2 regions of the Bradyrhizobium genosp. A genome follow, and region 2 is predicted to be linked to the other one. Evidence: predicted binding sites of a transcription regulator. Region 2 holds the regulator's gene; the other holds the start of a gene.
What was found. The regulator LexA, encoded in region 2, represses DNA repair genes until DNA is damaged. The targets are predictions, from matches to a motif close to TGTTCNNNNTGTGTTCNG.
Positions count from the first base shown of each region.

Region 1: ACP2YP_RS37480 (DNA recombination protein RmuC) is a predicted target of LexA. The motif match lies at 2,490-2,507, and genes of this name have one in related genera.

Region 1 is NZ_CP188196.1:7,996,779-8,001,050, reverse strand. Features, by position in the region: gene ACP2YP_RS37485 (AmpG family muropeptide MFS transporter) at 1-1,076, opposite strand, end outside; gene ACP2YP_RS37480 (DNA recombination protein RmuC) at 1,256-2,458, opposite strand; gene def (peptide deformylase) at 2,630-3,154, shown strand; gene fmt (methionyl-tRNA formyltransferase) at 3,167-4,102, shown strand; gene truA (tRNA pseudouridine(38-40) synthase TruA) at 4,102-4,272, shown strand, end outside.
Region 2 is NZ_CP188196.1:4,633,959-4,638,230, reverse strand. Features, by position in the region: gene ACP2YP_RS21545 (ComEC/Rec2 family competence protein) at 1-1,490, shown strand, start outside; gene ACP2YP_RS21540 (hypothetical protein) at 1,501-1,935, opposite strand; gene ACP2YP_RS21535 (hypothetical protein) at 2,127-2,330, opposite strand; gene lexA (transcriptional repressor LexA) at 2,508-3,209, opposite strand; gene glp (gephyrin-like molybdotransferase Glp) at 3,387-4,272, opposite strand, start outside.

The DNA of each region.
Region 1 (4,272 bases), 3.4 Mb from region 2:
GCCAGCGCCCATTGATTAGTGCCGACTATGGCGAGCCAGGAGAAGGTCAAATTGGCCAGCGCCTGCACCACGCCGCCGATCCAGAGCGAAGTCGCAAGCGAGTAACGCCGCGCGACAAAACCGCCGGCGAAGCCGCCGATCAAGGTCGCGGCGAGGCCGACGCCCTTGACGATCGCCGCATAGTCGTTGCGGGTGAAGCCGAGGTCGATCACGAACGGCGCGGTCATCGTTCCCGAGAACGCATCGGTGAACTTGAACAGCACGACGAAGGCGAGCGCGGCGAGTGCGTCCTTGCGCGACAGAAATTCGGAGAAGGCGCCGATCGCCGCGTGCAGCACGCGCGTGAATGCGGTCTCTTCGTGGGTCGCAGCTTCCGCCCGCACCGATTGCTCGGGCTCGGTCGCCGCAAGCGCCGTGATGGTCCCGATCAGCACCATCGACGCCATCACCACATAGCCCCACGTCCAGGCCGAGGCGCGCGGAATGCCGGTGCCCTCGAACCCGGAGACGATGAACAGCGCCCCCGCCGTCGAGACCAGCATGCCGATGCGATAGGCTGCGACGTAAGCCGCCATGCCGGCGGCCTGCTCGCTCTCGGGCAGGCTCTCGACGCGAAAGGCATCGACCACGATGTCCTGCGTCGACGACGTCGTTGCCACCAGCAGCGCACCGAGTGCGACATAGAACGGCGACCTTGCGGGATCGGTCATCGCCAGCAGCAGGATCGCGATGATCAGCAGCAATTGCGAGAACAGCAGCCAGCCGCGCCGTCGCCCGAAAGCGCGCGTGAACAGCGGCACATGCAGCGCATCCACCAGCGGCGCCCACAAGAATTTCAGCGTGTAGGGCGTGCCGACCAGCGCAAACAGCCCGATGGTCTTGAGATCGACGCCCGCCTCGCGCATCCACACCAGCAGCGTCGACCCCGACAGCGCCAGCGGCAACCCCGAGGAGAAGCCGAGGAACAGCACGATCAGCACCCGCGGTTGCAGGTAAACAGCCAGGCTGTCGCGCCAGGAGGTCGGAGCGGCCGAGGAGGTCGGAGCAGCTTCTGAGGTCGCGTCGGGGGCAGTCATTCGGGCTTGTTAGCAGATTCTGGCGCCGCTGCCTCTTCTCCCTCGCCCCGTTCTTACGGGGAGAGGGTGGGGTGAGGGGCCTCTCTCCACAGATGAGATGGCTGTGAGACCTGTACCCCCTCACCCGGATCGCAAGGGCGATCCGACCTCTCCCCGCAAGCGGGGCGAGGTAAGAAAATTTACTCCCCCGCCTGGAGCTTCCTTGGAAACAGCTCCGGCGCGCCTGACGCCACCAGCCGCGGGCCGTCCGCGGGCGCGTCGGTCTTGCTGAAATCGAGCTCCTCGATTCGCCCTGCGCGCTTTTCGATCTTGTCGGCGGAGATCAGGATCTGGCGGACGTCCTCGTTCGCGTCGGCAAAGTGTTTCTGCAATTTCAGCACGCGGTCGCGCAGGCGGCCGAGATCGTCGCCGAGCTTGATCACTTCGGTCTGGATCTGGTCGGCGGCGTCGCGCATGCGCGCGTCCTTCATGATCTGCTGCATCACCTGGATCGCGAGCATCAGCAGCGAGGGCGACACCAGCACGACCTTGGCGCGATAGGCCTTCTGGATCACGTCGTCGAAACCGTCATGAATTTCGGCGTAGACCGATTCCGACGGCACGAACATCAGCGCCATTTCCTGGGTCTCGCCGGTGACGAGGTATTTTTCCGCGATGTCGCTGACATGCTTCATCACGTCGCCGCGCAGCCGCTGCGTCGCGACGCGCTTCTCCTCGTCAGTGCGGGCGTCGTGCAGCGCGGTCATCGCTTCCAGCGGAAACTTTGCGTCGATGCAGAGCGGGCGCTGGTCGGGCAGGAACACCACGCAGTCCGGCCGTTTTCCGGTCGAGAGCGTGAACTGGAATTCGTAAGCACCCTTCGGCAGGCCGTCCTGGACGATCGCTTCCATCCGCGCCTGGCCGAAGGCGCCGCGCGACTGCTTGTTGGCGAGCACGTCGCGGAGCGTCGTCACCTGCGTGGTGAGGTCGGTGAGGTTCTTGTGCGCGTTGTCGATGATGCCGAGCCGCTCGTGCAGCGCGCGCAGGCTCTCCATGGTGTTCCGGGTCGAGTGCTCCATGGACTGGCCGACCCGATGGGTCACCGAATCCAGCCGCTCGTTCACCGCGCGCGCCATCTCCGCCTGGCGGCCGGCCAGTGCCTGGGTCATGGCGTCGGCCCGGCCGGCGGCCTCGCTCTGGGCGTGCAGGACCTGGCTGAGACTCTCCTCGAGCTCGTCGGCCCGGATCGCGTGCGCGATGGCGAGTTCCGCGCCGCGCCGCCCGGATCGCGCGATCACTACCGTGAGAACCACCAGCAGGATGAGGACCAGGGCGCCGAAACCGATCAGCGCATCGATCGCGCGCACCGGCCAGTCGCCGAGCATGAAAATGATCTCGTTCATGCCAGCCCTTCTAGCCGATTCGCCGGGTCATACGAACGAATAGCGAACATTTATGGTTAATCGATCCCTGATTTTTATCGTTAACGAAACCTGAAGTTTTATGGTTAGCGGACCGTTAACGCGTTCCCGGCCGCATTGACCGCTTGTCGCGCGCGGCTTAAATCGCCCGCCATGGCCCTCAGAGAAATCATCATCCTGCCCGACAAGCAGCTGCGTCTGGTCTCCAAGCCGATCGAGAAGGTCACGCCGGAGATCCGCAAGCTTGCCGACGACATGTTCGAGACCATGTACGACGCGCCCGGCATCGGCTTAGCTGCGATCCAGATCGCGCAGCCGCTGCGGCTGATCACCATGGACCTCGCCAAGCCCGACCAGGACGGCGAGACCAAGCCGGAGCCGCGCGTCTTCATCAATCCGGAGATCATCGCGTCGTCCGAGGACCTGTCGGTCTACGAGGAAGGCTGCCTGTCGATTCCCGAATTTTACGAGGAGGTCGAGCGGCCCGCGAAGGTGCGCGTGCGCTTTACCGATCTGGACGGCAAGGTGCACGAGGAGGACGCCGAAGGCCTCTACGCCACCTGCATCCAGCACGAGATCGACCATCTCAACGGCGTGCTGTTCGTCGACTATCTGTCGAAGCTCAAGCGCGACCGCGTGATCAAGAAGTTCGAGAAAGCCGCCAAGCGCGCGGAGTAAGGTTCTCCGTCGATGCCCCTTCGCCTGATCTTCATGGGCACGCCCGATTTCTCCGTGCCGACGCTGCTCGAGCTGGTCGCGCATGGCCACGAGATCGCGGCCGTTTATACCCGCGCGCCGAAGCCGGGCGGCCGGCGTGGCCTTCAATTGCAGCCGACGCCGGTTGAAGAAGCCGCGCGAAAGCTCGGCGTGCCCGTGCTGACGCCGAAGACGTTGAAGACACAGGAGGCGCTCGACGAGTTCAGCGCCTTTGGGGCCGATGCGGCCGTCGTCGTTGCCTACGGCATGATCCTGCCGCAGGCGATCCTCGATGCGCCAAAGCTCGGCTGTTACAACCTTCACGCCTCGCTGCTGCCGCGCTGGCGCGGCGCCGCGCCCATCAACCGCGCGATCATGGCTGGCGATGCCGAGAGCGGCGTGATGGTGATGAAGATGGATGTCGGCCTCGACACCGGCGACGTCGCGATGGCCGAGCGTCTCGCGATTACCGACAACATGACCGCGGTCGATCTGCATGATCGCCTGTCCCGGCTGGGCGCCGACCTCATGGTGCGTGCGATGGCCGCGCTCGATCGCGGTGGCCTCCAGCTCAAGAAGCAGAGCGAGGACGGCGTCACCTACGCCGCCAAGATCGACAAGGCCGAGGCACGGATCGACTGGAGCAGGCCCGCGCACGCGGTGCTGCGCCACATCCACGGCCTGTCGCCGTTTCCCGGCGCCTGGGCCGAGCTCGCCGGTGTTACGGAGAATGCGCGCGTAAAAATTTTGCGCTGTGAGCTTGCAAAGGGCTCCGGTGCGCCGGGCGAGGTGCTCGATGGCCAGCTCACCATCGCCTGCGGCGAGGGTGCGATCCGCATCCTCGAGCTGCAGCGTGAGGGCAAGGCCCGGATGCAGGCGGTGGACTTCTTGCGCGGCGTGAAAATCGAGCCGCCCATGCGGCTGATCTGATGCCCCGCTACAAGCTCACCATTGAATATGACGGCGCGCCGTTCTTCGGCTGGCAGATCCAGGACACGCTGCCCTCGGTGCAGGGCGCGCTGGAAGCGGCGGTGAAGGCGATGACCGGCGCGGATGCGCGGGTGCACGGCGCGGGCCGCACCGATGCCGGCGTGCATGCG
Region 2 (4,272 bases):
TCGATGGCGACAACCGCGCGATCGCGACTGCGCTTTTGACCGGCCGCCGCGATGCGATCACCACGCCCGTCAACGACGCGATGTTCATCTCCGGCCTCGGCCATGTTCTGTCGATCTCCGGTTACCATATGGCCGTCGTCGCCGGCGTCGTCTTCTTCGCGGTTCGCGCGCTGCTGGCGCTGATCCCCGGGCTGGCGGTCGGCTTCGCAATCAAGAAATGGTCGGCCGCAGCGGCACTGGTCGCGTCGGCGTTCTATCTGCTGCTCTCGGGCGCGGAGGTCGCGACCCAAAGGTCGTTCTTCATGACCGCCGTGGTGCTGATCGCGGTGATGGTCGATCGCCGCGCGATCACATTCCGCACGCTGGCGGTGGCGGCGTTGATCGTGCTTGCGGTCGCGCCTGAGGCGCTGGTGCATCCGAGCTTCCAGATGTCGTTCGCGGCGACGCTCGGGCTCGTGGCGCTGGTGCAAATCGGCATGCCGAACCTGTTTGCCTCGCCCGATCATTCGACGACCGCGCGCATCGCGCTCTGGGGCGGCCGCGAGATCGCGATGTTGTTCATGGCCTCGATGATCGCGGGGTTTGCGACCACGCCCTATGCCGCCTTTCATTTCCACCGCGTGACGCCCTACGGCGTGCTTGCCAATCTCGGCGCGATGCCGGTGGTGTCGGCGCTGGTGATGCCAGCTGGACTGCTGGGATTGCTCGCGGCCCCGTTCGGGCTCGACAGTGTGTTCTGGTGGCTGATGGGAATCGGGATCGACTGGATGGTGGCGGTGTCACGCTGGGTCGCCGCGTTGCCCGGCGCGATCGGCCATGTCGGCGCCTTTGGCATTGCGCCGCTGATCGGTGCGAGCCTCGGCCTGGTCCTGATGGGCCTGCTGCGCACGCCCCTGCGCTGGTCGGGCGCCTTCGTACTCATGGCGGCAACCGTCTGGGGTCTGTCGGTCCGGCAGCCCGACATTCTTATCGCCGGTGACGGCCGGAGCGTCGCAGTGCGGGGCAGGGACGGGCAGCTGCATCTGATGAGGACCAACAAGGACAATTTCCTGATCAAGGAGTGGCTCGCGGCGGACGCGGACCCGCGCGATCCCGCCAGCGCCTCATTCAGTGACGGCGTGTCGTGCGACGAGTCCGGTTGCGTCACGCCGCTCGCCGACGGCCGGATGATTGCGCAGGCGCTACGCATCGACGCGCTGAGCGACGATTGCAGCCGCGCGGCACTGGTGGTGACCGCAAGGCCCGCGCCACCGGATTGTGGTGCGATGGTGGTCGATCGGCTGCGTCTCGCGCGCCAAGGCGCGCTGGCGCTGACGCAGCGTGGCGACGGTTTTACGATTGCGTCGGTGAAAGCGAGGGGCGCAAACCGCCCCTGGTCGCCGGCGGCGGCCGGCGATGGAGATTTCGAACTGACCCTCATGCCGCGGTCCGCAACTCCGCGCGTCCGGGATGCAACACCGTCGGAAGCCGATCTTCAGGCCGAGGACTGAGACCGACCCTTTAGCCGATCGGCAGACGCGGGGACGTCGAGTGGCTGTCGGCGATGACCTGCGGCTTGTGCTCGCGCTCGCCAAGCGGCTGGGTCACGGGCAGCTGCAGCACGGTTGCACGCTGACCTTCGACGAGCTGCGTCACCAGGACGTATTTGCCGTCGGGAAATTCGATCGCGTCGTGATGACGATCGGGAATGTGCGGATCGACCTTGCCGAACTTGCCGACGCGCGAGTTGACGGTGCGCGTCCAGATCCAGCGATTGTCGTAGCGGACGTTGTCGGCGAAGGCGAGCTCCGTTCCCGGCAGCAGGCAGACTGCAACGGACATGTCGGCCTCGGAGGCGAAGCCGCGCGTCGAGGTGCCGCGGAACGTTGTCGTGACGATCGTCTCGCCAACCTCTGCGGGACGCGTCGCGACGGCATGCAGGCTATAGTCACACATCGGGTGCTCCTCAATCAGGATAGAGCACCGCGCCCCTTCTGAGGCGCAGGCCTCTATCAGAGTGGAAGTTAGCAAGCGTCTGCTTGGTTGTGGGCAAATCTGCGGCTTGGATCCGCAAGCCACCATCACAATATCTTTTTCAAATATGCGAGGAACAAAGCCTGCTCCTGTGCATTTGGAGAGCCGTTCGGTCAACGGCCTGCGGGCGCTGACCAGCCCGAATACTGCCAGGCCGGCTGTGTCGGCTGCGTGACGGCGTTGCGGGCATCGCGGAATTGCTCGCTCGTTGCCTGCGACGCTTTGCGGGCGTGGTGCTGCTTTTGTGCAGCGAAGCCTTGCGACGCTGATGCTGCGATCAGCGCCGTTGCTATAGTGCTCAATGCGATTTTGCGCATGGTGGTCTCCTCGGTCTCTCAAAGGCCGGCGAAGCGATGCGTGCTTCGTTGTGGCGTGCCGAGGATGTAGGGCTGAAGAGGGGGCCGGATAATCTGTGCAAAACCAGAAAGACTATCCAGCCGGAGCGGACAATCGTCCGCTCCTATCGTTGATGGCGGTCGTCGATTGCGACGCGCTCAGTACTTCCGGTACAGCCCGATCAGCTTGCCCTGGATCTTGACCCGGTTGGGCGGCAGGATACGGACCTCATAGGCAGCATTCGCCGGCTCGAGCGCAATCGAGGCGCCGCGGCGACGGAAACGCTTCAACGTCGCTTCTTCGTCGTCGATCAGGGCGACCACGATGTCGCCGGTGTCGGCGCTCTCGTTGCGCTGGATCAGCGCCATGTCGCCGTCGAGAATGCCGGCCTCCACCATGGAGTCGCCACGCACTTCGAGCGCGTAGTGCTCGCCCGAGCCGAGCATGTCGGGCGGGACGCTGATGGTGTGGCTGCGGGTCTGCAACGCCTCGATCGGCGTACCAGCCGCGATCCGGCCCATCACGGGCACTGCGACGGGACGCTCACCCTCCTCGGCGAGTGGGCTCGAGGTCGTGCGCACCTTGCCGAGATTGCCTTCGATGACGCTCGGCGTGAAGCCGCGGCGGGTGCCGGCGGCGGCCTGAAGTTCGGGCAGCTTGATCACCTCGATCGCGCGGGCGCGGTTGGGCAGGCGGCGGATGAAGCCGCGCTCTTCGAGCGCCGTGATCAGGCGATGGATGCCCGATTTCGAGCGCAGATCGAGCGCGTCCTTCATCTCGTCGAAGGAGGGCGGCACGCCGCTTTCCTTCAGGCGCTCGCTGATGAACCGCAGGAGCTCGTATTGTTTGCGCGTTAACATCTCGACCAAAGTCCCCCGGTTGATGTCGTTCGATTCCGAGACCGCTGAATTCAGCAATAAGCCGCTCCACGCTCGAAACAAATCATGAACGGACACTATATGTTCGATACATGTTCCGCAACTGCTTAATTTACCGTGAACGCGACAAAGTTCGCGGAACGGTTGCGAACGATGCGCTCAGACGGGCAGTCGCAGCACCTCGCAGGGCGCTCCCGCTTCGGCCTTCGGTGCGAACGGTGTGCGCACGAGAAGTGCCTGTGCCGCAGCGAGATTCGCAAGCAGCGAGGAGTCCTGGTGATTGACGGGAAGGGCGATCAGCGTGCCGTCATCACGCACATCGAGGCGGGCGCGCAGATAATCCTCGCGCTGGTCATTGGCGCCGACGTCGCGGCCGAGCACGGCGCGTTCGCGTCGATGATGAACCACGGAACGGCCCGACAACGCGCGAATCAGCGGCACCATGAACAGGAAGCCGCAAACGTAGGATGACACGGGATTGCCGGGCAGGCCGATCACGCGCATCGCCCCGAGCTGCCCGTTCATCATCGGCTTGCCCGGCCGCATCGCGATCTTCCAGAACGCCATCGAGGTGCCTTCGTCGCGGAGCGCCTGTTGCACCAGATCGTGGTCGCCGACCGAGGCACCGCCCGTCGTAATCAGGATGTCGGCGCCGGAGTCGCGCGCGCGGCGGATGCCGGCGGTGGTGGCGGCAAGCGTGTCGGTGGCAACTCCGAGGTCGATGGTGTCAGCACCCTCGCTGCGGGCGAGCGCGTGCAGGGCGTAGCCGTTGGAATAAACGATCTGGCCATGGCCGGGCGTGGTGCCCGGCATCACCAACTCGTCGCCGGTAGCGAGAATCGCGACCTTTGGACGGCGGCGGACCGCAAGCTGCGGGTGATTCATGCCGGCGGCGAGCGCGAGGTCGCGCTCGGTCAGCCGGGCGCCCTTGCGCAGCAGCACGTCACCCTCGGAGAAGTCGATGCCGGCCGGGCGGATGTGCCGCCCGGTGACGGCTGCCTCCTTGATCGCGATGCGCTTGCCATCGGCGACGGTGTCCTCCTGG